Regions from separate parts of the Streptomyces sp. NBC_00440 genome, predicted to be linked through region 3. Evidence: riboswitches for the same ligand, from Rfam matches in the RefSeq annotation. Region 3 holds a riboswitch; each other region holds the start of a gene.

Region 1 (9,716 bases), 2.7 Mb from region 3:
CCGCCGCCGGGGGCATGGGGATTGAGCCAGATTCCCCAGTGGTCGGGGTAGAGGGAACGGGCGATGTCACGTCCTGTGACCACCTCGTGCGAACGGTTCCAGCCGGAGACCGCCAGCTCCTGTGCCGACGTCACACACGGGGCGTAACCGAGACCTTCGATCTCCATGTTCCCGTACTGGGCGTCCGGCGACCCGGCCTGGCCGTGCCAGAGCAGCATCCAGACCTGGCTGTCGGCGAGCGCCTGCAGCAGTGCCTCATAGGCGTCGTACCGCCCGGGGGTCACCTGGAGCAGCATCTGCTCGACCTGCCCGGCCGCCGTGCCCGACGCACTCACTCTGGGTCCCGCCCCTCTTCGATCCACCCGTTTTGGTCCACGCGTTGACGTTCCACCCGCCGGGACGCGGCTCGCACGGCCCGGCCCGCACGGAGCCGTTCCGTTCCGTGCGTCCGTTCCGTTCGATCCGTTCGGTGCGCGATTGGTTCCGTGCAATTTCGGCCAGTCGACGTGCCGGCCGTCCCGCGCGTCCCGCACATCCGACCAGCTTAGAGCGACCGGCCCTACAGCACCGGCCCCACGGCGTCGGCCCTGACGTAGAACGGCCTGACCTTGTCCAGCATCCAGTCGGCGACCGGATCCTGCGCCACGTCCAGCAGGACGAGATTGACCGGCCAGGGCACCTCGACCCGGTGCAGCGCCCGGCCGAGCGCGTCCATCGGGGCGTTGCGGCCCGCACCGTCCCAGGTCGCGAACTCGACCCCGACGAAGAGGACCGGGTCGCCGCCCTCGATGGAGGCGAGGGCCCGGCGCGCCGAAAGGACCACGCCCGACTCCTCGAACTCACCGGCGGCGGCGGAGAGGAAGTCGACCGGCTCCTCCTGCCAGTCCGGCTCGAAGAGCCGCACCCGGCCGCCGGTCGCCGGCCCGTCGAGAGAGGTCCGGCCGCTCCGGCACAGTTCGGCCACGGCGGCCGGCGGCAGCGGCATACCGATCGCACCGCCCGGATTCACCACGACGCCCAGCTGCGGCGGCAGCCCGCGGGCGAACTCGACCGCCGGGGCCACCGCGAAGGAGTAGTGCGAGCCGACGCACTGGAGGAACTGCGCCTCGGAGCTGAAGACGGGGACATAGGCCCCGCCCTCGATGTCCACGGTGGGCAGGTCGAGCGAACTGCTGTCCTGCCCTCCGCCGTTGGGCAGCGGGACCCAGAGGTTGCTGCGCCCCAGCACCTCGATCAGCCGGCCGCCCGCGGCGGGGTTCCCGACCGATGCGGTCAGGACCTCTTCGAGCTCATTTCCCGGCCATGCCATGTCCACCGAGGTATCCCCTTCTCACCTGTTCACCTGCCGACCGACCTTAGGGCCTGCCCTCCGGATCATCCCGCCCGATCCGAACGGAGGACCCTGACGGCCTCCCCCACGATAGAGAGTGGCGCCGTCACGCCGCCGCCCCGAACCCGATCCTGCGCAGTGCGGCCGCCGCGTCCCGGTCGAGCAGCACGACCGAACCGCACCCCGCGGGCAGCCGCGCCCGCTCGGCGTTCCGGACCAGCCCGGCGACCGCCCTGCGGTGCCGGGCGAAGGCGTAGGCGGAGACCTTCCGGCCACGCTCCGTCTGACCGGCCAGCGCCACCCCGGGCGCCACGTCGAGCAGCAGCAGGTGCAGGGCGCTCCGGCGCCGCCGTGCCGCCCTGACCAGCAGGGCGCGCACCCAGGAGTGCGTGCCGCAGTCGTGCACGACGACACCGGCACCCGAGCGCAGGACGCGCCACAGCCTGCCGTAGTGGGCGGCCCGGACCAGCGGGCGGTAGCTCCAGTACGGCAGCAGGCCGGGCATCCGGCGCTCCCAGCGGTCCCGGGTGTCCTGCGAGTCGATCCCGCGCGCCCCGGCGGCCCTGCGTAACAACGTGGACTTCCCGCTGCCCGGGAGGCCGGACAGGACCACCACGTCCCCGGCGGCGAACACCAGGCGGTCCGGGCTGCGGCCGGCCCGCCTGCGCAGGTCCCGCACCGCGGGCGGTCTGCGGCCGGCCGCCTCCCGTCCGGGCCGTACGAGCCGCCCGGGCGTCACCCGCGGCCCCCCGGATGTCACTTCGGGCGCCGCATCAGCACGCCGCCACTCCTGCCCCACCATGGTCACTCCCCCTGTGCCACCCCGTATGCCTGCGTATCCCCTGCATACCCCCGCTGAGGAAGTGTAAAGAAAGAGTAATGCGACACCGGTGGGGCGCCGCGCGCGCGGCATGCAATGATGTGCGCGCCAACTCCATACAGGCCGTTCGAATCCGCGCGGGAGAGTTCCCGGTCACCGGCCGGGGCGCCGAAGGAGCAAGTCCCTCCCTTGTAATCTCTCAGGCCCCGTACCGCGCGGACGAGGCAGATCTGAAAAGCGGGCCGCCCTGCGGTCCCACCCAAGGTGCAAGCCGTGCCTCTCAACAGGCGCCGGCGAACCTCTCAGGTTCCGATGACAGATGGGGAGGATTGTCCTCGTCTGTCATGCCCTGGGAGTACCGCATATGAGCCCCACGCCCCGCCTCACAGCACTCGACGCCCTGCACAGGTCGCTCGGCGCGACCATGACCGACTTCGCGGGCTGGGACATGCCGCTGCGCTACGGCAGTGAGCGCGACGAGCACATCGCCGTACGGACGCACGCCGGCCTCTTCGACCTCTCCCACATGGGCGAGATCACCGTCAGCGGCCCGCAGGCCGTGCGGCTGCTCGATCACGCGCTGGTCGGCAACATCAGCACCGTCGGCAACGGCCGCGCCCGCTACACCATGATCTGCCAGGAGGACGGCGGGATCCTGGACGACCTGATCGTGTACCGGCTCGGCGAGCAGGAGTACATGGTCGTCGCCAACGCGGGCAACGCCCAGGTGGTCCTGGACGCGCTCACCGCCCGCGCGGGCGGCTTCGACGCCGTCGTACGGGACGACCGTGACGCGTACGCCCTGCTGGCCGTACAGGGGCCGGAATCCTCCGGCATCCTGAAATCGCTGACGGACGCCGATCTGGACGGGCTGAAGTACTACGCGGGCCTGCCCGGCACCGTCGCCGGCGTCCAGGCGCTCATCGCCAGGACCGGCTACACGGGCGAGGACGGGTTCGAGCTGTTCGTCGCCCCGTCCGACGCCGAGAAGCTCTGGCAGGCGCTGACCGAGGCGGGCGCACCGGCCGGTCTGGTGCCCTGCGGCCTCTCCTGCCGCGACACCCTGCGCCTGGAGGCGGGCATGCCCCTCTACGGCCATGAGCTGACCACCGCGCTGACCCCCTTCGACGCCGGTCTCGGCCGGGTCGTCAAGTTCGAGAAGGAGGGCGACTTCGTCGGGCGCGCGTCCCTGGAGGCGGCCGCCGAGCGCGCGGCGGCGGCCCCGCCGCGCAAACTGGTCGGCCTGATCGCGGAGGGCCGCCGGGTCCCCCGCTCGGGCTACCAGGTCGTCGCGGACGGCCAGGTCGTCGGCGAGGTCACGTCGGGCGCCCCTTCGCCGACGCTGGGCAGGCCGATCGCCATGGCGTACGTCGACGCGGCCCACGCGGAGCCCGGCACGTCCGGTGTGGGCGTGGACATCCGCGGTACCCATGAGCCGTACGAGGTCGTGGCCCTCCCCTTCTACAAGCGCCAGAAGTGACCCACACCATCTCAGCCCGTAAGACCACCGTTCATCAGCACTCCCCCGCATCCAGGAGAATCAGGTCATGAGCAACCCCCAGCAGCTGCGTTACAGCAAGGAGCACGAGTGGCTGTCGGTCGCCGAGGACGGCGTCTCGACGGTCGGCATCACGGAGTTCGCGGCCAACGCGCTCGGTGACGTCGTCTACGCCCAGCTCCCTGAGGCCGGGTCCACGGTCGCCGCGGGCGAGACCTGCGGTGAGCTGGAGTCGACCAAGTCGGTCAGCGATCTGTACGCCCCGGTTTCCGGTGAGATCACCGAGGTCAACCAGGACGTCATCGACGACCCGTCGCTGGTGAACACCGCCCCGTACGAGGGCGGTTGGCTGTTCAAGGTGCGCGTCACCGGCGAGCCGGACGACCTGCTCTCCGCCGACGAGTACGCCGCTCTCTCCGCCGGCAACTAGGGAACTAGGGACTATCGATGTCACTTCTTGACTCCTCCCTCCACGAGCTCGACCCGGACGTCGCCGCCGCTGTCGACGCCGAGCTGGTCCGCCAGCAGTCCACCCTCGAAATGATCGCCTCCGAGAACTTCGCTCCGGTCGCGGTCATGGAGGCCCAGGGCTCGGTCCTCACCAACAAGTACGCCGAGGGCTACCCGGGCCGCCGCTACTACGGCGGCTGTGAACACGTCGATGTGATCGAGACGATCGCGATCGACCGCGTCAAGGCGCTCTTCGGCGCCGAGCACGCCAACGTCCAGCCGCACTCGGGCGCCCAGGCGAACGCCGCCGCGATGTTCGCGCTGCTCAAGCCCGGTGACACGATCATGGGTCTGAACCTCGCCCACGGCGGGCACCTGACCCACGGCATGAAGATCAACTTCTCCGGGAAGCTCTACAACGTGGTCGCGTACCACGTCGACGAGGAGACCGGCCAGGTCGACATGGCCGAGGTCGCGCGCCTGGCCAAGGAGTCCCAGCCGAAGCTGATCGTGGCCGGCTGGTCCGCCTACCCGCGCCAGCTGGACTTCGCCGCGTTCCGCAAGATCGCGGACGAGGTCGGCGCGTACCTGATGGTCGACATGGCGCACTTCGCGGGCCTGGTGGCCGCAGGCCTCCACCCGTCGCCCGTGCCGCACGCGCACGTCGTCACCACGACCACGCACAAGACGCTGGGCGGCCCGCGCGGTGGTGTCATCCTCTCCACCGCTGAGCTCGCCAAGAAGATCAACTCCGCGGTCTTCCCCGGTCAGCAGGGCGGCCCGCTGGAGCACGTGATCGCGGCCAAGGCGGTCTCCTTCAAGGTCGCGGCGACGGACGACTTCAAGGAGCGCCAGCAGCGCACCCTGGACGGCTCCCGCATCCTGGCCGAGCGTCTGGTGCAGGCCGATGTCACCGAGCACGGTGTCTCCGTCCTGTCCGGCGGCACCGATGTGCACCTGGTCCTGGTGGACCTGCGCAACTCGGAGCTGGACGGCCAGCAGGCCGAGGACCGTCTCCACGAGATCGGTATCACGGTCAACCGCAACGCCGTCCCGAACGACCCGCGCCCCCCGATGGTCACGTCGGGGCTCCGGATCGGCACGCCGGCTCTGGCCACCCGCGGTTTCCAGGCCGAGGACTTCTCCGAGGTCGCGGACATCATCGCGGGCGCGCTGAAGCCGGCCTACGACCGGGAGGCGCTGGCCGCACGGGTCACCGCGCTGGCCGAGAAGTTCCCGCTGTACCCCGGACTGAAGTAGGACCGCTCGGTCCGGATCAGTACCGTTTTGTACGAACCACGGGGCACCCCGCACACTGGACAGTGAGCAGGGTGCCCCGCACCGCGTACGCACCCCGCTCACTGCTGTACCGCGCTTCCTCTGCACCACCCCGGCAGACAACGGCGTCTACCAACACCCAAGGAGTTCTCCCGTGGCCATATCGGTCTTCGACCTCTTCTCGGTCGGCATCGGCCCGTCCAGCTCCCACACGGTGGGCCCCATGCGGGCCGCCCGGATGTTCGCCGCCCGCCTGAAGAACGAGGGTCTGCTGGCCCACACCGGATCGGTCCGCGCCGAGCTCTTCGGATCGCTGGGCGCGACGGGTCACGGACACGGCACCCCGAAGGCGGTGCTCCTCGGCCTGGAGGGCGAGTCCCCCCGTACGGTCGACGTCGAGCACGCCGACGAACGCATCGAGCAGATCCGCACCAGTGGCCGCATCAGCCTCCTCGGTGCGCATGAGATCGCCTTCGACTACGACGCGGACCTGATCCTGCACCGGCGCAAGGCACTGCCGTACCACGCGAACGGGATGACGGTCTCCGCGTACGACACCGAGGGCGCCCCGCTCCTGGAGAAGACGTACTACTCGGTGGGCGGCGGCTTCGTGGTGGACGAGGACGCCGTCGGCGAGGACCGCATCGTCCTCGACGACACCGTCCTGAAGCACCCCTTCCGCACGGGCGACGAGCTGCTGCGGCTGACCCGGGAGACGGGTCTGTCCATCTCCGCGCTGATGCTGGAGAACGAGAAGGCCTGGCGCACCGAGGCGGAGATCCGTTCGGGGCTGCTGGACATCTGGGGCGTCATGCAGTCCTGCGTCGCCCGCGGCATGTCCCGCGAGGGCATCCTCCCCGGCGGCCTCAAGGTCCGCCGCCGCGCGGCCAACTCGGCCCGCCAGCTGCGCGCCGAGGGCGACCCCCTGGCGCGCGCCATGGAGTGGATCACGCTCTACGCGATGGCGGTGAACGAGGAGAACGCGGCGGGCGGCCGTGTCGTCACCGCCCCCACGAACGGCGCGGCCGGCATCATCCCCGCCGTCCTGCACTACTACATCAACTTCATCCCCGGAGCCGACGAGGAGGGCATCGTGCGTTTCCTGCTCTCGGCGGGCGCCATCGGCATGCTCTTCAAGGAGAACGCCTCCATCTCCGGCGCCGAGGTCGGCTGCCAGGGCGAGGTCGGCTCCGCCTGCTCGATGGCGGCGGGCGCCCTGGCCGAGGTCCTGGGCGGCTCCCCGGAGCAGGTGGAGAACGCGGCGGAGATCGGCATGGAGCACAACCTCGGCCTGACCTGCGACCCGGTCGGCGGCCTTGTCCAGATCCCGTGCATCGAGCGGAACGGCATGGCAGCGGTCAAGGCGGTCACGGCGGCCAAGATGGCGATGCGCGGCGACGGCAGCCACAAGGTGTCCCTCGACAAGGTCATCAAGACGATGAAGGAGACCGGCGCCGACATGTCGGTCAAGTACAAGGAGACGGCGCGGGGCGGGCTCGCGGTGAACATCATCGAGTGCTGAGAGAGCCTCGGGCAAGTGGGGACCGGGCTCAGGCGTCGGACTCGTCCGGCGCCGCGGGTATCACCCGGAACACCCAGGTTCGGTAGGACCAGAACCTGAAGAGGGTGGCGACTCCGATGCCGATGAACTTGAATACGTTGCTCTGCAGCGGGCTGTCCCAGCCGAAGCCATAGGTCGCCAGATAGAGGATGCCGTTCTCGATCACCAGGCCGATGGCGCTGAACAGCAGGAAGAGCCCCATCTCACGGGTGCAGCCGCTCTTGTCCCGGTCACGGTAGGCGAAGTAACGCAGCCCTGCGTAATTGAAGGCGATCGAGACGACGGTGGCGACCACGCTCGCGCTCACCACCGGTATCGAGGTGGCGTGGCGCACGAGATTGAACACCAGAAGATTGACCGCCACGCCGGACACCCCGACGGCTGCGAATTTCACGACCTCCCGCGCCTTCGGAGGTGGCGCCTTCGGAGGCGGCGATGCCACTCGTACCGCTTGCTCGCCTCTTACGGACATCGGCACAGTTCCTTCGCTTCGCGGGAGGGCTGGGGGGCGATGTTCTGCACCCCACCGCGCTCACACGCGTGATGGGGGCGTGGAGCATGGGGCCGGTGGCGGAACCGGGCATCCGGCACCCGGGCGCTGACTGAGACAGGTGGCTGCCCGGGCCACTCGGCCGGGCTTCCGTACGGGGAGAGCCGTACGGAAGCGGCTGCAGGAGGCAGCCGGCGGCGGTTGTGGTGTGGTGGCGCTCCCTCGTGGGGACGCTCCCCTGTGGGGTTCTGCGCGACACCGTCCCCTCCAGACTCCCACTGGAAGTCGGCCTGTCAAGGCGATCAAGAAGCGGCGGGATCGGGGGGCTGGAGAACCATCGTGACCTGCACCCTCACTCCTGGTCGTCCAGCTGGAACGATCCGTACTCGGGCTTCCCCGCCCGCTCATAGGCGCAGTACTGCACGCCGACGCTGGTCACGCGGGATTCCGTGAGCGTCCAGGCGGCAGGAGCGGCGCCCTCGGCGAAGAGCCGCTTGCCGGTACCGATGATCACGGGATTGACGAGCAGCCGGTACTCGTCGACGAGGTCGTGCCGCTGCAGGGTGCCGATGAGGTCGCTGCTGCCCTGCGTCATGATCACGCCGTCGAGCCGCTCCTTCAGCTCGGCGACGGACTCCTCGGCTTCGCCCTTCAGGAGATGGGAGTTGTGCCACTCCAGGCTGCTCCGGGTGCGCGAGGCGACGTACTTGGGCATGGCGTTGAGTTTCACGGCGATCGAGTCGTTCTCATCGGTGACGCGAGGCCAGTGGGCGGCGAAGATGTCATAGGTCTTCCGGCCGAGCAGGAGGTGGTCGGCCGTCTGCTCGAAGATTCCCGTCATGAGGACCATGAAGTCGTGGTCGACGTACGGGACTTGCCAGCCGCCGTACTCGAAGCCTTCGTCGACGTCCTCGCCCGGGCCGCCCGGGGCCTGCATGACGCCGTCCAGAGTGACGAACGCGGTGACGATCAGCTTGCCCATGATGCTGCCTTCCGAGTGCGAACGGTACGGAAACTGCCTGCACCAGGGTTGACTCCCGGGCCGTCGAGAACTCATCGCCCACTGCCCGGCCGCCCGTGACACCATTCCGGTCCGCGCAGGTCCCGGTGGAGGAGGAGCCAGCGATGGCCAGGATCGTCAGGTCGGTGCACGGCCGCCGGAACGGTGTACGCGCCGGGGCCGTCGTCGTCACCGCCCCGCCTCCGTGCCCGTACGGGCGGGGTCAGCCCGACGGGTCCGGGGAGGGCGGGGCCAGTTTGCGGGCCGTCTCCACCACGTAGGCCCGCAGTGCGTCGGCATCCGGCGAGCCCTCTCCCGCGCCCAGGACCAGGCGGGCCATCTGCGGGAACGCCAGCGGCCAGACCGCCACCCCGATGAGGGCGAGGAACGTGGCAGCGGCGTCCCCCACCAGCCGCCCGCCGGTGGACTCCGCCAGCGCTGCGGCCTTCCGTGCGTACTGCTCCGTGCGCACCTCGTCGTCGGGCAGCGACCGGTCGCCGTAGTACAGGGCCTCCCACATCATCATCCGGGTCAGCTCGGGGTTGCTGCGGTGGAAGTCGTACACCCGTCCCGCGTACTCGCCCGGGTCGCCGTCCGGCAGTCCGACCCGTACCGCGTGGTCGACCACGGACTCCGCGACGACCGCCGCGAACAGCTTCTCCTTGCTGCCGAAGTACCCGTAGATCCGCTCCTTGTTGGCCCCTGCCCGAGCGGCGATGCGGTCGACGCGGGCGCCGCCCATGCCGTGTTCGGCGAACTCCGTGCGGGCGGCGGCCAGCAGGCGGGCGCGGGTCCCCTCGGTGCGGGCGTTTGTCGTCATGGAGAGATCATACGAAAGTTGCCAACCAACTGGATGGTTGGCTACGGTCCCCCGCATGGCGACAAGAACGGATGTCTGGGTCACCGGCCTGGGGGCCACCACGCCGCTCGGCGGCGATGTCCCGCGTACCTGGGCCGCGATGACAGCGGGCGAGAACGGAATCAGCAGCCTGGACGGTGAGAGCTGGGCGCGGCAGTTGCCGGTGCGGATCGGGGCCCGGATGCGCCAGGACCCGGCGGAGTCACTGAAGCGCACCGAAGCCCGCCGGCTCGACCGGTGCGAACAGGCCGCACTCGTCTGCGCCCGCGAGGCCTGGAGGGACGCCGGCGCACCCGAAGTCGACCCGGAGCGCCTCGCGGTCGTGATCGGTACGGGTACCGGCGGCCTGCTCTCCCTGCTCGGGCAGAACCGCGTGCTGGAGGAGTCGGGCCCCAGGAAGGTCTCGCCGCACACCGTCCCCATGCTCATG
Region 2 (9,716 bases), 2.2 Mb from region 3:
GGCCCAGGCCCGCCGGCTCTGTCCGAACGCCGCCTATCTGGTGCCGCGCTTCGCGCTCTACCGCGAGGTGAGCGGCCAGGTCATGGAGCTGCTCGGGCGGCTCTCGCCGCTGGTCGAGCCACTGAGCCTGGACGAGGCCTTCGTGGACCTGGAGGCGGGCGGAGTCGCAGACGGCAGGCGATCGGCGAGGCGCGCCGGTGAGCAGCTGCGCAGGGACATCCTGGCGGTCACGGGGCTCAGCGGGTCGGTGGGTCTCGCCGGCTCCAAGATGCTGGCGAAGATCGGCTCGGAGCGTGCCAAGCCGGACGGCCTGGTCCTGATAGAACCGGGCACCGAGCGCGAGCTGCTCGCGCCCCTCTCCGTACGGATCCTGCCGGGCGTGGGGCCGGCGACCGGTGAGCATCTGCGCAGGGCCGGGATGACCACCGTGTCCCATCTGGCCGAGGCCGGTGAGGACGAGCTCGTCCGGCTGCTGGGCAAGGCGCACGGCGCCTCGCTCTACCGGATGGCGCTCGGTCACGACGACCGGCCCGTGGTGTCCGAGCGGGACGCCAAGTCGGTCTCGGTGGAGGACACCTTCGACGTCGACCTGCACGACCGGGTGCGGGTGCGGGCGGAGGTGGTGCGGCTGGCCGGACGGTGCGTGGAGCGGCTGCGGGACGCCGGGCGGTCCGGGCGGACGGTGGTGCTGAAGGTCCGGCGGTACGACTTCTCGACGCTGACCCGCTCCGAGACGCTCCGGGGGCCCACGGACGACCCGGAGGTCGTCCGCGAGGCCGCAGGTCGGCTGCTGGAGGCCGTGGACACCACGGGCGGCGTGAGGCTGCTCGGGGTGGGGGTCACCGGCCTCGCGGACTTCACCCAGGAGGACCTTTTCGCGCAGGCGGCCACGGAGCGGGCGGCCGAGCTGGAGCACGCGGCGGCGGAAGAGGCGGCGCCCGGTCCCGCGGCGCCGCCGGAGCCATCCGCGGACGAGCCGCCGCCCGGCACCGGTCACCGCTGGCTCGCCGGGCACGATGTGCGCCACGACGAGTACGGCGCGGGGTGGGTGCAGGGCAGCGGCGTGGGCCGGGTGACGGTGCGGTTCGAGGATCCGTACGCGACCGTGCCCGGCCGGGTGCGGACCTTCCGGGTCGACGACCCCGCGCTGAGGCCGTCGGATCCGCTGCCGTTGGTCCGGGCTGCCCCGACTGCCCCGACGGGATCCGATGGCCCGTGCGGTGCGGATGGATCCGGCGGACCGGGCGGACCGGACGGGACAGTCGTGGGGGAGGAAGCGGACACCGGTGAGAGGCCCGGAAAGTCCGGGGAAGCAGTGCCTGGCGAGGGGGAGCCGGGTGGTCAGGCGCGTTCTTCTTCGCCCGCGAGCCGGCCGAAGTCCCGGTCGGGGGGCGGCGGCGTGGGGGCCGAGATACCGAGCCCGTAGTGGTGGTAGAGCTGGAGTTCCTGCTCGGGTGAGAGATGGCGGCCGACACCGAAGCCCGGTGCTTCCTTGATCAGCGTGCGGTCGAAGGGCACCCGGAGGGCTTCGCTGACCAGTTCGCTCGGCTTCAGCGGGACGAACGCGTCCCGGCTGAACAGCCCGGTGCGTACCGCGGCCCACTCGGGCACTCCGGTGGCGTCGTCGAGGTAGACCTCGTCAACCGTGCCGATCTTGAGGCCATTGCGGTCGAACGCCTTGCGGCCTATCAGGCTGCGCGGATCTATGTCGGTCTGCACGGTCCCTCCAACTGATCGCAACGGATCACGATGTCTCCCGCCCCCTGCGAAGGTCTCCCCCTCAGGGAAGTCCAGATCCGGGGCATCGGCCACTCGAACACCGTGCGAAGTGGCTCGCTGGTAGGCTGGCCCATGGCTGCTGACCCCGCGCGGGAGAGCCCTTCGGATGCGATGTCCGGGGGCGCCGAAGGAGCAAATCCTCCCCGGAATCTCTCAGGCACACGTACCGCGCGGACGAGGTCACTCTGGAAAGCAGGGCGGGCGTCGGGCGGGCACGTCCGGATCCCTACCTCACCGACGGTGAAAGCGGGCACGTCGAGCGACGGGCCGGTGAAACTCTCAGGTTGAGATGACAGAGGGGGAGGCCGTCCGGGTACCCGTGCCGTGGTACCCCTCGCAGGTCGTTACGACCAGGAGGCCTCCGCCATGACTGCTCACCGCATTCCGCTCTCCCAGCTGGAGCGTGGCATCCCCTTCGAACAGCGCCACATCGGGCCCGACGCGGGGGCCCAGGCCAAGATGCTCGCCCATGTCGGTTACGGATCGCTCTCGGAGCTCACCGCGGCCGCCGTCCCCGAGGTGATCAAGAGCGCCGAGGCGCTGAACCTCCCGGACGCGCGCACCGAGGCCGAGGTCCTCGCCGAGCTGCGTCTCCTCGCCGACCGCAACCAGGTCCTCGCCCCGATGATCGGGCTCGGCTACTACGGCACGTTCACACCGCCGGTCATCCTGCGCAACGTCATGGAGAACCCCGCCTGGTACACGGCGTACACGCCCTACCAGCCGGAGATCTCCCAGGGGCGCCTGGAGGCGCTGCTGAACTTCCAGACCGTTGTCGCCGATCTGACGGGCCTGCCCACCTCGGGCGCATCGCTGCTGGACGAGGGCACCGCGGCAGCCGAGGCGATGTCCCTCGCGCGCCGCGTCGGCAAGGTCAAGAACGGTGTCTTCCTGGTCGACTCCGACGCCCTCCCGCAGACCGTCGCGGTGATCGAGACGCGCGCCGAGCCTGCCGGTGTCGAGGTTGTCGTCGCCGACCTCAGCGACGGCATCCCGGCCGAGGTGGCCGAGCGCGGCGTCTTCGGCGTACTGCTCCAGTACCCCGGCGCCTCCGGCCGGGTCCGGGACATCGCGCCCGTCATCGAGCAGGCGCACGAGCTCGGCGCCGTCGTCACCGTCGCCGCCGATCTGCTGGCGCTGACGCTGCTCACCTCGCCCGGCGAGCTGGGGGCGGACATCGCGGTCGGTACGACCCAGCGGTTCGGTGTCCCGATGGGCTTCGGCGGTCCGCACGCCGGGTTCATGGCCGTACGTGAGAAGTTCGCGCGCAGCCTGCCGGGGCGGCTCGTCGGAGTCTCCGTCGACGCCGACGGAAACAAGGCGTACCGGCTGGCCCTGCAGACCCGTGAGCAGCACATCCGCCGCGAGAAGGCCACCAGCAACATCTGCACCGCGCAGGTGCTCCTCGCCGTGATGGCCGGGATGTACGCGGTCTACCACGGCCCGGACGGCCTGCGTGACATCGCCCGGCGCACCCACCGGTACGCGGCGATCCTCGCCGAGGGGCTGCGCGCCGCGGGCGTCGACGTCGTGCACGGCGAGTACTTCGACACCCTCACCGTACGGACCGCGGGCAAGGCCGCCGAGGTCGTCGCCGCCGCCCGCGAGGGCGGGGTCAACCTGCACCAGGTCGACGCCGACCTGGTCTCCGTCGCCTGCGACGAGACCACCACGCGCACCCAGCTGGCCGCCGTCTGGGCAGCCTTCGGCGCCGATGGCGACATCGAGGCGCTCGACGGGCGGACCGCCGACGCGCTGCCCGCGGGGCTGCTGCGCCAGGACACCGTCCTCACCCACCCGGTCTTCCACCAGCACCGTTCCGAGACGGCGATGCTGCGCTACCTGCGCAAGCTCGCCGACCGCGACTACGCGCTGGACCGCGGCATGATCCCGCTCGGCTCCTGCACCATGAAGCTCAACGCCACCACCGAGATGGAGCCGGTCACCTGGCCCGAGTTCGGTGCGATCCACCCCTTCGCCCCGGTCGAGCAGGCGCAGGGATATCTGACGCTCATCCGCGAGCTGGAGGAGCGGCTGGCCGAGGTCACCGGATACGACAAGGTCTCCCTCCAGCCCAACGCGGGCTCGCAGGGCGAGCTGGCCGGTCTGCTGGCCGTGCGCGCCTACCACCGGGCCAACGGCGACACCGCGCGCACCGTGTGCCTCATCCCGTCGTCGGCGCACGGCACCAACGCCGCCAGCGCCGTGATGGCCGGTATGAAGGTCGTCGTCGTGAAGACCCGCGAGGACGGCGACGTCGACGTCGAGGACCTGAACGCCAAGATCGAGCAGTACCGCGACGAGCTGTCCGTGCTGATGGTCACCTACCCGTCGACCCACGGGGTCTTCGAGGAGCACATCACCGACATCTGCGCCGCCGTGCACGACGCGGGCGGCCAGGTGTACGTCGACGGCGCCAACCTGAACGCACTGGTCGGCCTCGCCAAGCCCGGCAAGTTCGGCTCGGACGTCTCGCACCTCAACCTGCACAAGACCTTCTGCATCCCGCACGGCGGCGGCGGCCCCGGTGTCGGCCCCGTCGGCGTACGGGCCCACCTGGCGCCGTACCTTCCCAACCACCCGCTCCAGCCGGCCGCCGGCCCCGCGACGGGTGTCGGTCCGGTCTCGGCCGCCCCGTGGGGCTCGGCCGGCATCCTGCCGATCTCCTGGGCGTACGTACGTCTCATGGGTGGCGAGGGGCTCAAGCGGGCGACGCAGGTGGCCGTGCTGGCCGCCAACTACATCGCCAAGCGCCTCGAACCGCACTACCCGGTGCTGTACACGGGCCCCAAGGGGCTGGTCGCGCACGAGTGCATCGTCGATCTGCGGCCGCTGTCGAAGGCGACGGGTGTGAGCGTCGACGACATCGCCAAGCGCCTCATCGACTACGGCTTCCACGCGCCGACGATGTCGTTCCCGGTGGCCGGGACGCTGATGATCGAGCCCACCGAGAGCGAGGACCTGGCGGAACTCGACCGGTTCTGCGACACGATGATCGCGATCCGTGCCGAGATCGAGAAGGTCGCCTCGGGCGAGTGGGCGGCGGACGACAACCCGCTGTGCAACGCCCCGCACACCGCGGCGGCGCTGGGCGGTGAGTGGACCCACGCGTACACCCGCGAGGAGGCCGTCTTCCCGGCCGGCGTCTCGCCCGCCGACAAGTACTGGCCGCCGGTGCGCCGGATCGACGGGGCCTTCGGCGACCGCAACCTCGTCTGCTCCTGCCCGCCGCTGGACGCGTACGACAACTGACGGACATGCGGGAGGGCCGGTTCGGGGATGTCACCCGGGCCGGCCCTTCGTCGTCTGTGCCAGTGCTGTCGCTGTGGCTGTGCAGTTCTGTTTCTGCGGACGTAACAGGGTCAGGCCGCGGTCGCCAGTCCCGAACCCAGGGGGCGGTGCGGCGCGATGATCTGGCCGTCGGGCAGCAGTTCACCGGTGTCCTCGAAGATGAGAACGCCGTTGCACAGCAGACTCCAGCCCTGCTCCGGATGGTGCGCGACGAGGAGCGCGGCCTCCCGGTCGGCGGAGGTGGCAGACGGGCAGGTGGGCTGGTGCTGGCACATGGATGCGTTCTTTCGCTGCGTTGTAGTGAGTGTCCTGCGGCTCGATGCGGAATTCATGGCCGCCCCCCGATCAGTCGGTGATCCCAGTGTTGCCCTACGGACGTCAATCCGCAGGTATTTCACGGCAGCACTTGCTACAGCATAAGGACGCATCACCCGTGCGGACGGTTCAGCTCAACTTGACTGCCTGTTCGGGTGGTTCGAAGGTGGCCCGACCGGGCTAGACCGGATGGGCAGGAAGAGCGCCGCGCCCCGCGACCTGATGTGGTCACGGGGCGCGCGGTGGTGCTCGGCAGCTGTCAGGCGGACGAGCTGAGCAGCGGGGGTGACAGCCTCATCGTCATCACCGGGAGCAGCTCCGACACCCGGTGCGGGCGGTGCGCGGCGATGCCGGGCGGTGCGGGTGCGAGGGGCACCAGCAGGTCCGTGGGGGCCGGCATCGTGCCGGAGACCGAGGCGTCGGCGCCGGTGTCACCGTGCAGCCACAGCGTCAGCATGTAGAGCTCCGGCACGGACAGCAGCCGGGGCTGGAACGGTGTGTCCATCGCCTCGGCCCGGCGCAGCGCGCTTCCGGTGGCGGTCGCGTACGGGCCCTCGAAGAAGTGCGAGAAGGTCCAGCCGTCGGCGGTGAGTTTGGTGTCCGCAGCGGCCACGGCGCGATCGCCGCTGCGGATCAGGAAACGCCAGCCGGTGAGCCGGGTACGTGGGGTCCCGCCGCTCGGCATGATCTGGTCCAGTACGTAAACAGGAAGGGGCAGTTCGGGGGTGAGCGGTCCCGGGGCGGAGCGGAGAGCCGGGGTTCGGGCCTCGCGTACGGCAGTGGGGGAGCCGAGTGCCGCGAGGACGCTGCGCAGGGCCGGCGCGGGAGCCGGAGGGACATACAGCGGCATGATGTGGTCGCCTCTCACTTCGGAGACACGTTGATGCGTGGGCTGTGCGGACAGCACTGTCAGCAGGCAGGGGCAGAGGGGGGCCGTGGGGCGTGGAGGGGTACCGCACTCTCCGGGGGCCGGGGCGCCAACTCTCTGCCTCGTCTGCGGAGTTTATACGACACGTGTTCACGCGGGGTTTCAACTAGCTGACGCGGATATTGCAAACAAGTTGCTATTCGGTCTTTCTCCTGCGGAGATTATCCCGGTTTAGCGTAGGCGCGCTCCTGTGGCCTCACGGTTCCCCGTGCGAGTGGTCGGCCGAAAACCGTCGGTCGTTTTCACCGGGTCACGGAGTCGCACAGGCTTGGAAATTGCACCGGGCGTCTGCCCGGCGAATGTGCCAAACGTCATGTGCCACACGTCATCTTCTCGTCACCTTACTCGCTCCGGAATCCGGGTGGGGGGAGTTACGGATCACCGAGTGTGGGCATTATCGACCGTGACCCGGGCGGCCGTTGCCGCCGCACACGCGTGGAGGGGTGCCCCGATGGGGGAGAAGCTGGAGGCGGACGGTGTCGATCCGTCGGGCAGGCAGCGGTACCGGAGGAAGCTGCAGCAGTGTCTGGAGGTACTGGAGAGACTATTGGAGGAGAAGAGGTTCGACCGCCCGAGAAATCTCATGGGGATGGAGATCGAACTCAATCTCGCGGGCGCCGACGGCATGCCCCGGATGATGAATGCCGAGGTGCTCGACCGCATCGCGAGCCGTGATTTCCAGATGGAACTCGGGATGTTCAATCTCGAAGTGAATATTATCCCGCACCGGTTGGGCGGCCGTGTCTTCGACCAGCTCGCCGAGGAGCTCCGTACCGGTCTCGCATACGCGCACAGAAAAGCGGCCGAAGTCGACGCGGGGATCGTGATGATCGGAATCCTGCCGACGCTGGAGCTGCAGGATCTCGGCGCCGCGAACCTCTCGTCGGCCGACCGCTACACCCTGCTCGACGATCAGATGCGCGCGGCCCGCGGTGAGGACTTCGACCTCGACATCACCGGCGTCGAACGGCTGACCTGTTCCTCGTCCTCGATCGCGCCCGAAGCGGCCTGTACCTCGGTGCAGTTGCACCTGCAGGTCACTCCGGCGCGGTTCGCCGATGTGTGGAACGCGGCGCAGGCCGTCGCCGCCGTGCAGGTCGCGCTGGGTGCCAACTCGCCGTTCCTGTTCGGCAAGGAGCTGTGGCGGGAGTCCCGGCCCCCACTCTTCCTCCAGGCGACCGATGTGCGCCCGCCGGAACTCCGGGCCCAGGGGGTGCGGCCGCGTACCTGGTTCGGTGAGCGCTGGATCGACTCGGCGTACGACCTCTTCGAGGAGAACCTCCGGTACTTTCCGCCGCTGCTGCCGCTGTGCGACGACGAGGACCCGCTGCGGGTGCTCGACGACGGCGGGGTGCCGGGCCTTCAGGAACTCGTCCTGCACAACGGGACCGTCTACCGCTGGAACCGCCCGGTCTACGACGTGGCCGACGGTGTGCCGCATCTGCGGGTCGAGAACAGGGTGCTGCCCGCCGGCCCCACCGTCACGGATGTGATGGCCAACGCGGCCTTCTACTACGGGTTGGTGAGGGCGCTCGCCGACGACTCCCGCCCGGTGTGGCGCCGGCTGCCCTTCGAGGCCGCCGCGCGCAACTTCGACGCGGCCTGCCGGTACGGGATCGACGCCGAACTGGAGTGGCCCGGGCCCGGGCGCTCAGGTGGCGTCACGGCGGTGCCCGTGGTGCGGCTCGTCAGGGACGAGCTGCTGCCGCTGGCCGCCGCCGGGCTCGACGCCTGGGGGATAGAGGCCACGGACCGCGACCGCTGCCTGGGTGTCATCGAGGAGCGGTGCAGGCGCCGTACGAACGGCGCCTCCTGGCAGGTGGACACGTTCCACCGGGCGCTGGAGACGGGGCTCGGGCGGCGCGAGGCGCTGGCGCTCACCACCCGGCGGTACGCCGAGCTGATGGCGGGCGGCGAACCGGTGCACTCCTGGCCGGAGGGTGTTCCGGCTACCGCGAGGGCTCGCGGGCGGTGAGCGCGCCGGGGACGGTGACGGCTCGCGGGCGGTGAACGCGCGGCGGGGCGCTGCCCGCCGATGCCCGGCCGGCCGGTCAGCGCCCGGTCAGCGCCCGCCGACCGCCATGACCGCTTTCAGCAGGACCGAGTTGATCTGAGAGGGGTCGCTCACCTGGTACCCCGCGCCACCCGTCGCCCTGGCGACCTGCTCGACCTCGGTCCTGTCCGTGTCGGGGCCCACCGCGATCATGATGAGCGGCACGGGGCGCTCGGGATCGGTGAGCTCCCGGAGCTTGGCGATCAGGGCGCTGCGGGAGATGCCGTGGTCGTCCTCGTTGACGCCGTCGGTGAGCACCACCACCGCGTTGAACTTCCCGCGGGCGTAGGTCTTCCGGGCGTCCTGGAACGCCGCCAGCGTGGTGTCGTACAGACCGGTGGCGCCACCTCGCACGGGCCGCAGCGCGGAGAAGGCTGCGGCGAGCCGGTCGCGCTGGGTCCCGCCGCGCTGGGTCCCGCCGCGCTGGGTCCCGCCGCCCTGGGCCGGACCGCCGAGGCGGACCGTCGGCACGCGCTTGCGGTAGTCGCGCGTTCCGTCGAGGTGTGTGGCGAAGTCCCAGAGCCCGATCTCGTCCTCCGGCGTGAACTGGTCGAGGGCCTTGAGCAAGGACGCTCTGGTGATGTCCATCCTGGTCTGCCCGCCCTTTCCCGGCACCGGGGTGGACATCGAGCCCGACGCGTCGACGACGGTGGTCAGCCGGGCACTCTGGACCGTGATGGTCCACATGCCGAGCGTCTCGTCGAGAACGTCCTCGGACGGCGGCTCCGGGGAGGCGTCGGTGTACGGCTGCGGGGTGCGCCCGCCCGCCGCCTCCACCCGGCTCGCCGTCGCGGGACGGTCCGGGATCCTGAAGCCCTGCCGGTCCAGCACGGTGCGGCTGACGCCCTCGCCGAGATAGGTCATGAACCGCATCGCTGCCCGGCTCTGATCGGTGGTCAGCGCCGCCTCGTCGACCACCGTGTACGGGTAGTCCAGCTGGGGCGTGCCGTCCTTGGGGTAGAAGAGCCGCAGCTTCCGGGCGCCGCCCCGCGACGTGTTGTGCGCGAAGGCCGCCTGCTCGGACAGGACCAGGGCCTGGTTGCGGTGGGGGTCGTCCTTCTCCGTACCGGACCCGTCCTGCGCGAGTGTGGCGAGCACCTTGGAATCCGCGTCCGAGATGCGCCGGGACAGCACCTTGGCGGTGGCGGCGACCTGGGTGTCGCCACTCGCTGCCTGGCCCGGTGACTGGGCGATGCTGCTGAGGGCGAGCAGCCCGGTGGCGCTGCGGGCCGGGTCGGCCGCGCCGATATGGATCTTGCCCGAGCCGGTCGCAGCCGCGGTGAGCCCGGCCCAGGTGTAGGTCTTCTCCGGCCAGCCCAGCGCCTTGGCGGCCGAGGGCACCATGGCCAG
Region 3 (9,716 bases):
CGTCCTCCTTCAGCCGGCCGACGAACATCCGGGCGGCCCGCATCGGGCCCACCGTGTGTGAGCTGGAGGGGCCGATGCCGATGGAGAAGAGATCGAAGACGGAGATGGGCATGGCGGTGCCTCCTGTGGAAGGTGAAGGGTGGGCGGAGGGAAAGGGATGCAGGTGCGACGTGGGCGTGGCCCCCGCGCAGCGTCGTCAGCGGTGTTCAGCCGGCCGGGTCCTGCCGGTGCTTCCTGTCGCGTGCTTGCCGGTAGAGCCGTCCGGCGCGGTAGGAGGAGCGGACCAGGGGGCCGGACATCACTCCGGCGAAGCCGGTCTCCTCGGCTTCTTCCCTGAGCTCGGCGAACTCCTCGGGCCTGACCCACCGCTCCACCGGGTGGTGCCGTACGGAGGGCCGCAGGTACTGGGTGATGGTGATCAGGTCGCATCCGGCGTCGTGCAGGTCCCGCAACGCGGTCGAGATCTCGTCCCGGGTCTCGCCCATGCCCAGGATCAGGTTCGACTTGGTGACCAGCCCGGCCTCCCGTGCCGCGGTGAGCACACCGAGCGACCGGTCGTAGCGGAACGCGGGCCGGATCCGTTTGAAGATCCGTGGCACCGTCTCCACGTTGTGCGCCAGCACCTCCGGACGGGACTCGAAGACCTTGGTGAGCAGTTCGGGGACACCGTTGAAGTCCGGGACCAGGTTCTCCACCCCGGTGTCGGGGTTCAGTGCGCGGATCTGCCGGACCGTCTCGGCGTACAGCCAGGCACCCCCGTCGGGCAGGTCGTCGCGGGCCACCCCGGTGATGGTGGCGTACCTCAGCCCCATCGCGGCCACGGACTCCGCCACCCGGCGCGGCTCGTCCCGGTCCAGGGGCCGGGGCTTGCCGGTGTCGATCTGGCAGAAGTCGCAGCGCCGGGTGCACTGGTCGCCGCCGATGAGGAAGGTGGCCTCGCGGTCCTCCCAGCATTCGTAGATGTTGGGACAGCCCGCCTCCTGGCAGACCGTGTGCAGCCCATCGGACTCCACCAGGGCTCGCATCTTCGTGTACTCGGGCCCCATCCTGGCCCGGGTCCTGACCCACTCGGGCTTGCGCTCGATGGGGGTCCGGCTGTTCCGCACCTCAAGACGGAGCAGCCTGCGGCCGTCGGGGGAAGCGGGAGGGCCGAGGTCCGGTACGGACATCTCAGGCTCCTGCGGTGAGGGCCGCGTAGGCGGCGGCGTCCAGCAGGTCCGGCGAGCCGGTGATCCGCATCCGGAACAGCCAACCTGCCCCGAAAGGGGTGGCGTTGACCCGGCCGGGGTCAGCGACCGCGTCTTCGTTGATCTCGACGATCTCGCCGTCGGCCGGCGCGTACAGGTCGCTCACCGACTTGGTCGACTCGATCTCTCCGCACACGTCGCCGGCCTTGACCGTCGCGCCGACGGCGGGCAGGTCGAGGTAGACGACGTCGCCGAGCGCGTCGGCGGCGTGGGCGGTGACCCCGACGGTCGACAGGTCACCGTCGGTCGCGATCCACTCGTGGTCGCTGGTGTACATGAGGTCGGTGGGCAGGTTCATGGTTGTTCCCTCCGGAAATGGTCAGGCCCGGCGGCGGTGGAAGGGCGGCCGGGTCCTGGGTCGAACAGCGTGGTGCGGACGGTGAGTTCCCTGCCGTACAGCGGCAGGCCGGCCTCACGGCGCAGCGTGTCGCGGCAGGCCAGGCCGCACGGGACCAGGCCGTGTTCCGCGCCCGCCGCGCTGACGGCCCGCCAGAGGGGCACCGCGTCCTGGGGGCGGCAGTAGATCTCCAGGCCGTCCTCGCCGGTGCGGCCGGTGCGGGCGAGCAGCACGTCGTGGTCCGCCAGCCGTGCCGGTCCGATCGCGTCGTACCGCAGCAACGGCACGTCGACGTCGGCCAGTTCGCTGACGATCTCCGGCGACTTCGGGCCCGGGACCGCGATCAGTGCCCAGTCGCCGGACGCGTCCCGGATCGTGGCGGCGTAGCCGTCGATCCGGTCACGCAGGCTGGAGAGCACGATCAGGGTGTTGGCGGCGTTGGCCACGACGAGGTATCGCTGCCCGGCCAGGCGGTGGACGAGGAGGTCGTCGAGTACTGCGCCGGTCTCGTGGACCAGCGTGGAGCTGCTGGTGCGGCCGACGGCGGTCTTCGACGGTTCCCCGGCCAGGGCGTGGTCGAGGGCCCGGCCCGCCTCGGGGCCGGACAGTTCGATCTCGCCCAGGTGGGTGAGGTCGAAGATTCCGGCGGTGGTCCGTACGGCGTGGTGCTCAGCCGGTCCGGAGGCGTAGCACAGCGGCATGGACCAGCCGGCGACGTCGGTGAACCGCGCACCGAGCTCCGTGTGGACGTCGTGCAGTGGTGACTTCTTGGACAGGGTGGACATGGTGGTTTCCCCTCGGACCGTGACCGGTCAGATCGACTCGAACGACTCGGGGGACGGGCAGGAACAGACCAGGTTCCGGTCGCCGTGTGCCTGGTCGATCCGGCCGACCGGCGGCCAGTACTTGTCCGGTGTGACGCCCGCCGGGAAGACGGCCCGTTCGCGCGAGTAGGCGTGGGTCCACCGACCGGCGAGCGCGGCCGCGGTGTGCGGTGCCTGTCGCAGCGGGGACCCGTCAAGGGTCCAGACGCCCTTGTCCACCAGGTCGGTCTCCGCGCGGATCGCGATCATCGCCTCGCAGAAGCGGTCCAGCTCCGCCAGGCTTTCGCTTTCCGTCGGCTCGACCATCAGCGTGCCGGCGACCGGGAAACTCATCGTCGGCGCGTGGAAGCCGTAGTCGATGAGCCGCTTGGCGATGTCGTCGACCGTCACACCCGTCGCAGCGGTGATCGGGCGTACGTCGAGGATGCACTCGTGTGCGACGAGGCCGTCCTCCCCGGCGTACAGGACGGGGAAGTGCTGCGCGAGCCGGCGGGCGACGTAGTTGGCGCTCAGCACGGCTGTCTGTGTCGCCCTGGTCAGCCCTTCCCCGCCCATCATCCGGATGTAGGCCCACGGGATCGGCAGGATGCCGGCGCTGCCGAACGGTGCGGCGCTCACCGGTCCGGTCCCTGCCCGGCTCCCGGTGTCGGGGTGCAGCCGGTGCGTGGGCAGGTACGGCGCGAGGTGCTCGGCCACCGCGACCGGGCCGACGCCCGGCCCGCCGCCGCCGTGCGGGATGCAGAACGTCTTGTGCAGGTTGAGGTGGGACACGTCGCCACCGAACTCACCGGGCTTGGCGACGCCGAGCAGCGCGTTGAGATTGGCCCCGTCGACGTACACCTGTCCGCCGTGCTCGTGCACCAGCTCGCACAGCCGGGTGATGCTCTCCTCGTAGACACCGTGCGTCGAGGGGTACGTCACCATGATCGCGGCCAGGGCTTCGGCGTGCTCGGCGCACTTCGCCTTGAGGTCGTCGAGGTCGACCGTGCCGTCGGGCCGTGATGCCACCACGACCACACGCATCCCGGCCATGACGGCGGACGCCGCGTTGGTGCCGTGGGCGCTTGCCGGTATCAGGCACACGTCGCGTCCGGCCTGGCCGTTGCTGCCGTGGTAGCCGCGGATCGCCAGCAGGCCCGCGAGTTCGCCCTGTGATCCGGCGTTCGGCTGGACGGAGACCTTGGCGTAGCCGGTGACCTCGGCCAGCCATGTCTCCAGCTGCCCGATGAGGGTCAGGTACCCGGCCGCGTCGGTGACCGGCGCGAACGGGTGCAGGTCCGCGAAGCCGGGCCAACTGACCGGTTCCATCTCTGTGGTCGCGTTGAGCTTCATCGTGCAGGACCCGAGCGGGATCATGCCGCGGTCCAGCGCGAAGTCACGGCCCGAGAGCTTGCGCAGGTAGCGAAGCATCGCGGTTTCGGAGCGGTGCTGGTGGAAGACGGGATGGGTGAGGAAGGGGGAGGTACGGCGCAGTCCCGGCGGAATCGTCACCGGAGCGTCGGCCGCCGGCTCGTCCTGGTCGCCCCCGGACCGGCCGAACGCGTCGAGTACGAGGCGGACATGGTCCTCGGTCGTGACCTCGGAGCAGGAGACGCCGACGTGGTCGCCGTCCACCAGCCGCAGCCGCAGGCCCTTGCCGTGCGCAGCCGCGACGACCTCTTCGGCGCGGCCGTCGACCCGTACCAGCAGGGTGTCGAAGATCGCGCGGTGCACCACCGTGATCCCGGCCGTCCGCAGCCCGGCGGCAATGAGCGTGGCGTGCCGGTGCGTTCGCCGGGCGATCTCGGCCAGGCCTTCGGGGCCGTGGTGGACGGCGTACATCGATGCGACCACGGCCAGCAGCACCTGCGCGGTACAGATGTTGGACGTCGCCTTGTCGCGCCGGATGTGCTGCTCTCGGGTCTGCAGGGCGAGCCGGTACGCCGGCCGGCCCGCGCTGTCCACGGACACGCCCACGAGCCGGCCGGGCACATGACGTTCCAGCCCTGCGCGGACGGCGATGTAGCCGGCGTGCGGCCCGCCGTAGAACAGCGGGACACCGAACCGCTGGGACGAGCCCACGGCGATGTCGGCGCCGAACTCACCCGGTGGCACGAGCAGGGTGAGCGCCAGCAGGTCGGCGGTCACGGTGACCAGCGCCCCGCGGGCCCGTGCCGCAGCGGTCACCTCGCGCAGGTCGCGGACGGCGCCCGAGCAGCCCGGGTAGGACAGCACCACTCCGAAGAAGTCCCCATCGGGCAGCGGCTCGTCGACATCGATCCCGACGACCTCGATGCCGACCGCGGCGGCGCGCGTGCGCAGGACGTCGAGGGTCTGCGGCAGGGTGTCGCGGTCGACCAGGACGCGGGGGCGGACTCCGCGTACGGCGCGGCGCATGACGGTGACGGCTTCGGCGACGGCGGTGCCTTCGTCGAGCAGCGACGCGTTGGCGGTCGGCAGCCCGGTGAGGTCGCCGACCATGGTCTGGAAGTTGATCAGCGCTTCGAGCCGCCCCTGGCTGATCTCCGGCTGGTACGGCGTGTAGGCGGTGTACCACGCCGGGTCCTCCAGCACGTTGCGCCGGATCACCGCGGGCGTGGTGGTCGCGTGGTAGCCGAGGCCGATCATCGGGACGGCCGCGGTATTCCTGCTCGCCATCTCCTGCAGTTCGGCGCGTGCCTCCGCCTCGGTGGCGGCGGCGGGCAGGTTCAGTTCGGAGGTGTTCCGGATGCCGCCCGGAACGGCCGCGTCCATGAGGCCGGCCAGTGTCGGGTAACCGACTTCGGCCAGCATCTTGGCCTGGTCGGTTTCGCTGACACCGATGTGACGGGTGGCGAACTCTCCGGACGCGGAGGCACCGGGTGAGGTCATGGCGGGAGGCTCCCTCATGAGGGCACCGCGGAAGCGGCGCCGTGGATGGGTGACCTCCCCGCTCTGTCATCGGTACCTGAGAGCTTCACCGCCGGGTCGGGCGGTTTGCACCGTGGGCGCAGGACACGCGGTCCTGACTTTCCAGAGTTGCCTCACCGAAGCGGTAGTTGGGCCTGAGAGATTCTGGGGAAGGTTGCTCCTTCGGCGCCTCGCCAAGGATGGGCGAGGGCTCTCCCGCTTCGGTTCGAACGGCACGATGTGGAGTTGTCGGGCCTGACCGAAAGGTCAGGTGAAGTGAGGTGCGGTGAGGTGCGGTTTGCGGATGCGAGCACGGGGCCGGCGACGGGATCCTTCGTCACTTCTCATGTGCCGAACGGTCCTGAGAGCTTCGCCGCGATTCCGCGGCCCGCACCCTGGGCGAGACGCCTGAGCGTCTGCTCTTCCGGAGTCCGCCGGAGAGTTGCCGGCGGATGGCCGGATCTTGCGAGGAACATACGAGCTCGCCACGCGGCCGTCAAGTGCCCCCCGTTCCGGGATCATCGGTCGTCCCCGGCCCTGTCATCACTCCCCCGAGCGCGATGTGCGTTCCTGCCGGTGCCTTCCGGTTCAGCGGCGCCCGGCAGCATCGAACGCGCTTGCAGGGCAAGCCACAGCTCGGCGATGTCCCGGGTGCGGTCGAGGTTGAGCCCGGTGATGTCTTCGACCTTGCGGATCCGGTAGAGCACTGTCTGCCGGTGCACATGCAAGGCATTCGCCGTCTTCTGCCAGGAGCGCTGATGGTCGAAGAAGCTCTCCAGGGTGGGCAGGAGTTCGCCCCGGTGCTTGGACTCATGCTCCAGGAGCCGCCCGAGCACACGGTCGACGAGTGCCATCGCGTCGTCGATGCCGGAAACACCGAGGAACGGCGTGGCCTCCCCGTAGCGGAAGGTAGGCGTCTTGTTGTGCTCGGCCGACTGGCTCGCCCAGCGTGCCTCCCGTGCCGCCTCGGGGATGCGGTCCATGGTCTTGACCGGGCTGCTCACCCCCACCGACGCGGAGGGACCGACGTGGGAATGGACGATGCGCAGCACCCTCTCCTTGTCGTGCGCCAGCAGGTAGAGCACCCCGGAGCGGTGCACGACCAGATGCGGAACCCCGTTGCGCCACAGAGCGACGTGCACTTCACGCAGCCGGGCGCTGTCGTCGGATGAGACGGCGTACAGGACCGCGGACGCCGGATCGATCCCGGCTTCGAGGAGTTGGCTGCGACCGCCCCTGGGCTCGGCGCTGCCGTCGATGAGCCGGGCCAGGAACTCGGCACCTTGCCGCCGGCGGTGCTCCAGGTCCACCAGGGCCTGGGACATCTCCAGGGCGATCACGGTCGCGGCGTGCTGCATGAGGATGGCGTCGAGCACGCTCTGCCCGTCGGAGACCAGGACGAGCACGGCACCGGGCTGGGTGGGAATGTCCGCCAGCCGCATCTCCCGGCCGTCGCCCAGATACGTGACGAACGCCCCGGCGCTGACCTGCCGGGAACCGAGGTGGGCCTGCGACAGGGCCTGGCGAAGCCTCTCGTCGAGTCCGGGGCTGTCGGGAAACCACGGTTCGGCGGACTCGCGGTGGCACACATGCAGCGCACAGCCCAACTGCTGCGACAACGCGGTGGCCAGCTGGGACGGCTTACGTTTTTCGGTGACCGCGCGTTGCAGTGCGTAATATATTCGCTCGGTCCGGATCAGCCGGTCCGACTGTTCCAGCAGGTTGGCGGCTGCCACCGCGCGGGAAATCGCGATGAACGGCATCGGATAGTCCACCAGAAGCACCGGGAGCGAGAGTGACTCGCTGACCTCGGTGAACCGCGCGGTGAGCGGTGGGCAGTACATCTTCTCGCCGATGGCGAGAGCGCTGGCGCCCGCTCCCATCAGCCGCCTCAGGAGTTCCTCCTGCTCACCGGCCGTCTTCGGAAACGACATGCCGTTGGTCATCAGCAGCTCCCCGCCCGTCAGCCACTGCCACGGCTCAGGCAGGTCGGAGGTGTGCGTCCAGCTGACCTCCCGTTGCAGCCCGTCCCGGCCGGACAGGAGACGGAGCCGCAGGTGCGGCATCTCCAGCAGTTCTGCAACGGTGATCGTCATGCCAGGACGGTAGTTCACCCGGCGATCGTTATCACCTATTTGTACAGAAGTGGCAGGCGCAGCCAGTCCACAGGACTGTGCGTCTGCACAAATCCGATGTCATCGCTTTGACGGATTGAGCAGAGCTCATGAGCGCGGTGGCGCGCACCATCGTGGGCAAGGCCTCACCTGCCGGGTGGGGTCAGCACCTGCAGAAAGGTTTCGTCCATGTCTCTGGCTCTGCACACCACGAATGGGACTCATCTGGTCCGTCCCTCACCGGACGCTCCGGCGCCGGTTCCCCCGGAGCTGCTTGCACCCATGAAGCACTTCATCAACGGTGTCTCCACCTCGGGGGCGAGCGTCGATGCCATCCCGGTGTACAACCCCGCCACCGGTTGCCGGATCAGCCAAGTCCTCCGGGGCACCGCGGAGGACGTCGACGCGGCCGTGCAAGCGGCCCAGGCCGCCTTCCTCACCTGGCGGGCTCTGACCCCCAAGGACCGGGCAGGTCTCCTGCTCAAGGCCGCGTCGGTGATGGAGGCGCACCGGGAGGAGCTCGCTGCCCTTGAGTCGGTGAACACCGGCAAGCCGCTGTGGCTCGCGCGCGAGGACGTCGACGGGTCGATCGACACCATGCAGTTCATGGCGGGCGCCGTCCGTGCGCAGCTCAGCCTCAGCGCCGGTGAGTACGCCGAGGGCCGGACGTCGATGATCGTCCGCGAGCCGGTGGGGGTGGTCGCCGCCATCACGCCATGGAACTACCCGTTGCTGACCGGGCTCTGGAAGATCGCGCCGATCCTGGCGGCCGGCAACACCTGTGTGCTCAAGCCGTCCGAGGCCACGCCCCTGACCTCGCTCCGTCTCGCCGGACTCCTCGCCGACGTACTGCCGCCGGGAGTGCTCAACGTCGTCACGGGCGAAGGGGCTGTCGTGGGTGAGGCGCTGGCCAGGCACCCCCAGGTCGCGATGATCTCGGTCACCGGCTCGGTGCGCAGCGGCCAGGCCGTCGCACGGGCGGCTTCCGACTCGGTGAAGCGGGTGCACCTGGAGCTCGGCGGCAAGGCCGCGGTCGTGGTCTTCCCCGATGCCGACATCGCGGCTGTTGCCGAGACCCTGCGCTTCGCCGGTTTCGGCAACAGCGGCCAGGACTGTGGCGCCGCCTGTCGCGTTCTGGTCCATGAGTCGGTGGCGGCCGACTTCGTCGACGCGCTCGTCGAACGGGCCGGGACGCTCGTGGTGGGTGACCCCGCCGCCGGCGACCAGGTGGAGATGGGCCCCGTCGTGTCCGAGGCGCACCACCGGACCGTTGCCGGCTTCGTGGAGCGCGCGGTCGCGGAAGGCGCGCGTGCGGCGATCGGCGGCCACGCCCCCGAGGGGCCCGGATGGTTCTTTCCTCCGACGGTTCTCGTGGACGTGCCGGCCGGCGCCGAGTGCACGAAGGAGGAGATCTTCGGTCCCGTCGTCACCGTCGAGACGTTCACCGATGAGCAGGCCGCGGTCACGGCGGCCAATGCGACGCCGTACGGCCTGTCGGCATCGGTGTGGACGGAGAACGCGCGACGCGCCGCCGACCTGCCGCGGCAGCTCGACTTCGGCACGGTGTGGGTCAACGACCATCTGACGTTCGCGACCGAGATGCCCTGGGGCGGCTTCAAGGCGTCGGGCTACGGCCGGGACCTGTCGGCCTACGCACTCGACGACTACTCCCGCACCAAGCACGTGATGGTGAACCGGTCACGCCCGGAAGCCCCGGCGGCCGATGGACGCGAAGGGGCCGACGCACGATGAGCGGCATCCGCACCGGCCTCAAGCGCGGAATCGTCTGGCAGAACTGGGGAGAGAACCAGGTCTTCAGCCCGGCCCAGTACGCCGAGCCGTCGAACGAGGCCGAGTTGCTGGCTGTCGTACGCCGGGCGATCGCCGAGGGGCTAAGCGTCCGGGTCGCCGGCACCGGGCACTCAAGTACACCGCTGGTGCAGACCGGCGGCCTGCTGCTGAGCCTCAAGCATCTCTCCGGCGTGACCGGCACGGATGTGACCCGGCGGCGGGCCCGGGCCCTGGCCGGTACCCCGATCAGTGCCTTCGGCGATGCGCTCTGGGAGGCCGGACTGGCACTGTCCAACCAGGGGGACATCGACAAGCAGACCATCGCCGGTGCGATCGCCACCGGCACCCACGGCTCGGGATCCGGTCTCGCGAGTTTCTCGGCAGCGGTCCGCTATGTCCGGCTCATCGACGGGAACGGCGATGTGGTGGAGATCGGTGAGGACGACCTCGACGTGCTCCGCGCCGCACAGGTGTCGCTGGGCTCGCTGGGCGTCGTCATCGAGGTGGAGCTCGAAGTGTCGCCCAAGTACCACCT

Evidence for each region. A riboswitch is a leader RNA that binds a small molecule or an ion and turns the genes downstream of it on or off. The one in region 3 is predicted to bind glycine.
Region 1: linked by a shared signal. The riboswitch ahead of gcvT (glycine cleavage system aminomethyltransferase GcvT) and the one ahead of gcvP (aminomethyl-transferring glycine dehydrogenase) in region 3 are both predicted to bind glycine.
Region 2: linked by a shared signal. The riboswitch ahead of gcvP (aminomethyl-transferring glycine dehydrogenase) and the one ahead of gcvP (aminomethyl-transferring glycine dehydrogenase) in region 3 are both predicted to bind glycine.

Annotation. Positions count from the first base shown of each region.
Region 1 covers NZ_CP107921.1:5,912,151-5,921,866, reverse strand. Annotated here, with positions in the region: gene OHB13_RS26665 (enhanced serine sensitivity protein SseB C-terminal domain-containing protein) at 1-335, opposite strand, end outside; gene OHB13_RS26660 (enhanced serine sensitivity protein SseB) at 560-1,309, opposite strand; gene OHB13_RS26655 (ABC transporter ATP-binding protein) at 1,437-2,132, opposite strand; glycine riboswitch at 2,279-2,374, shown strand; gene gcvT (glycine cleavage system aminomethyltransferase GcvT) at 2,515-3,630, shown strand; gene gcvH (glycine cleavage system protein GcvH) at 3,698-4,078, shown strand; gene glyA (serine hydroxymethyltransferase) at 4,096-5,358, shown strand; gene OHB13_RS26635 (L-serine ammonia-lyase) at 5,531-6,898, shown strand; gene OHB13_RS26630 (GtrA family protein) at 6,927-7,409, opposite strand; gene OHB13_RS26625 (dihydrofolate reductase family protein) at 7,780-8,409, opposite strand; gene OHB13_RS26620 (TetR family transcriptional regulator) at 8,651-9,247, opposite strand; gene OHB13_RS26615 (beta-ketoacyl-[acyl-carrier-protein] synthase family protein) at 9,303-9,716, shown strand, end outside.
Region 2 covers NZ_CP107921.1:953,910-963,625, reverse strand. Annotated here, with positions in the region: gene OHB13_RS04310 (DNA polymerase IV) at 1-1,426, shown strand, start outside; gene OHB13_RS04305 (PRC-barrel domain-containing protein) at 1,342-1,719, opposite strand; glycine riboswitch at 1,860-1,958, shown strand; gene gcvP (aminomethyl-transferring glycine dehydrogenase) at 2,146-5,031, shown strand; gene OHB13_RS04295 (DUF5999 family protein) at 5,142-5,345, opposite strand; gene OHB13_RS04290 (hypothetical protein) at 5,645-6,235, opposite strand; gene OHB13_RS04285 (glutamate--cysteine ligase) at 6,765-8,288, shown strand; gene OHB13_RS04280 (substrate-binding domain-containing protein) at 8,376-9,716, opposite strand, start outside.
Region 3 covers NZ_CP107921.1:3,176,592-3,186,307, forward strand. Annotated here, with positions in the region: gene OHB13_RS14160 (L-serine ammonia-lyase) at 1-112, opposite strand, end outside; gene lipA (lipoyl synthase) at 207-1,169, opposite strand; gene gcvH (glycine cleavage system protein GcvH) at 1,171-1,545, opposite strand; gene OHB13_RS14175 (glycine cleavage system protein T) at 1,542-2,369, opposite strand; gene gcvP (aminomethyl-transferring glycine dehydrogenase) at 2,397-5,258, opposite strand; glycine riboswitch at 5,410-5,505, opposite strand; gene OHB13_RS14185 (PucR family transcriptional regulator) at 5,795-7,372, opposite strand; gene OHB13_RS14190 (aldehyde dehydrogenase family protein) at 7,673-9,142, shown strand; gene OHB13_RS14195 (D-arabinono-1,4-lactone oxidase) at 9,139-9,716, shown strand, end outside.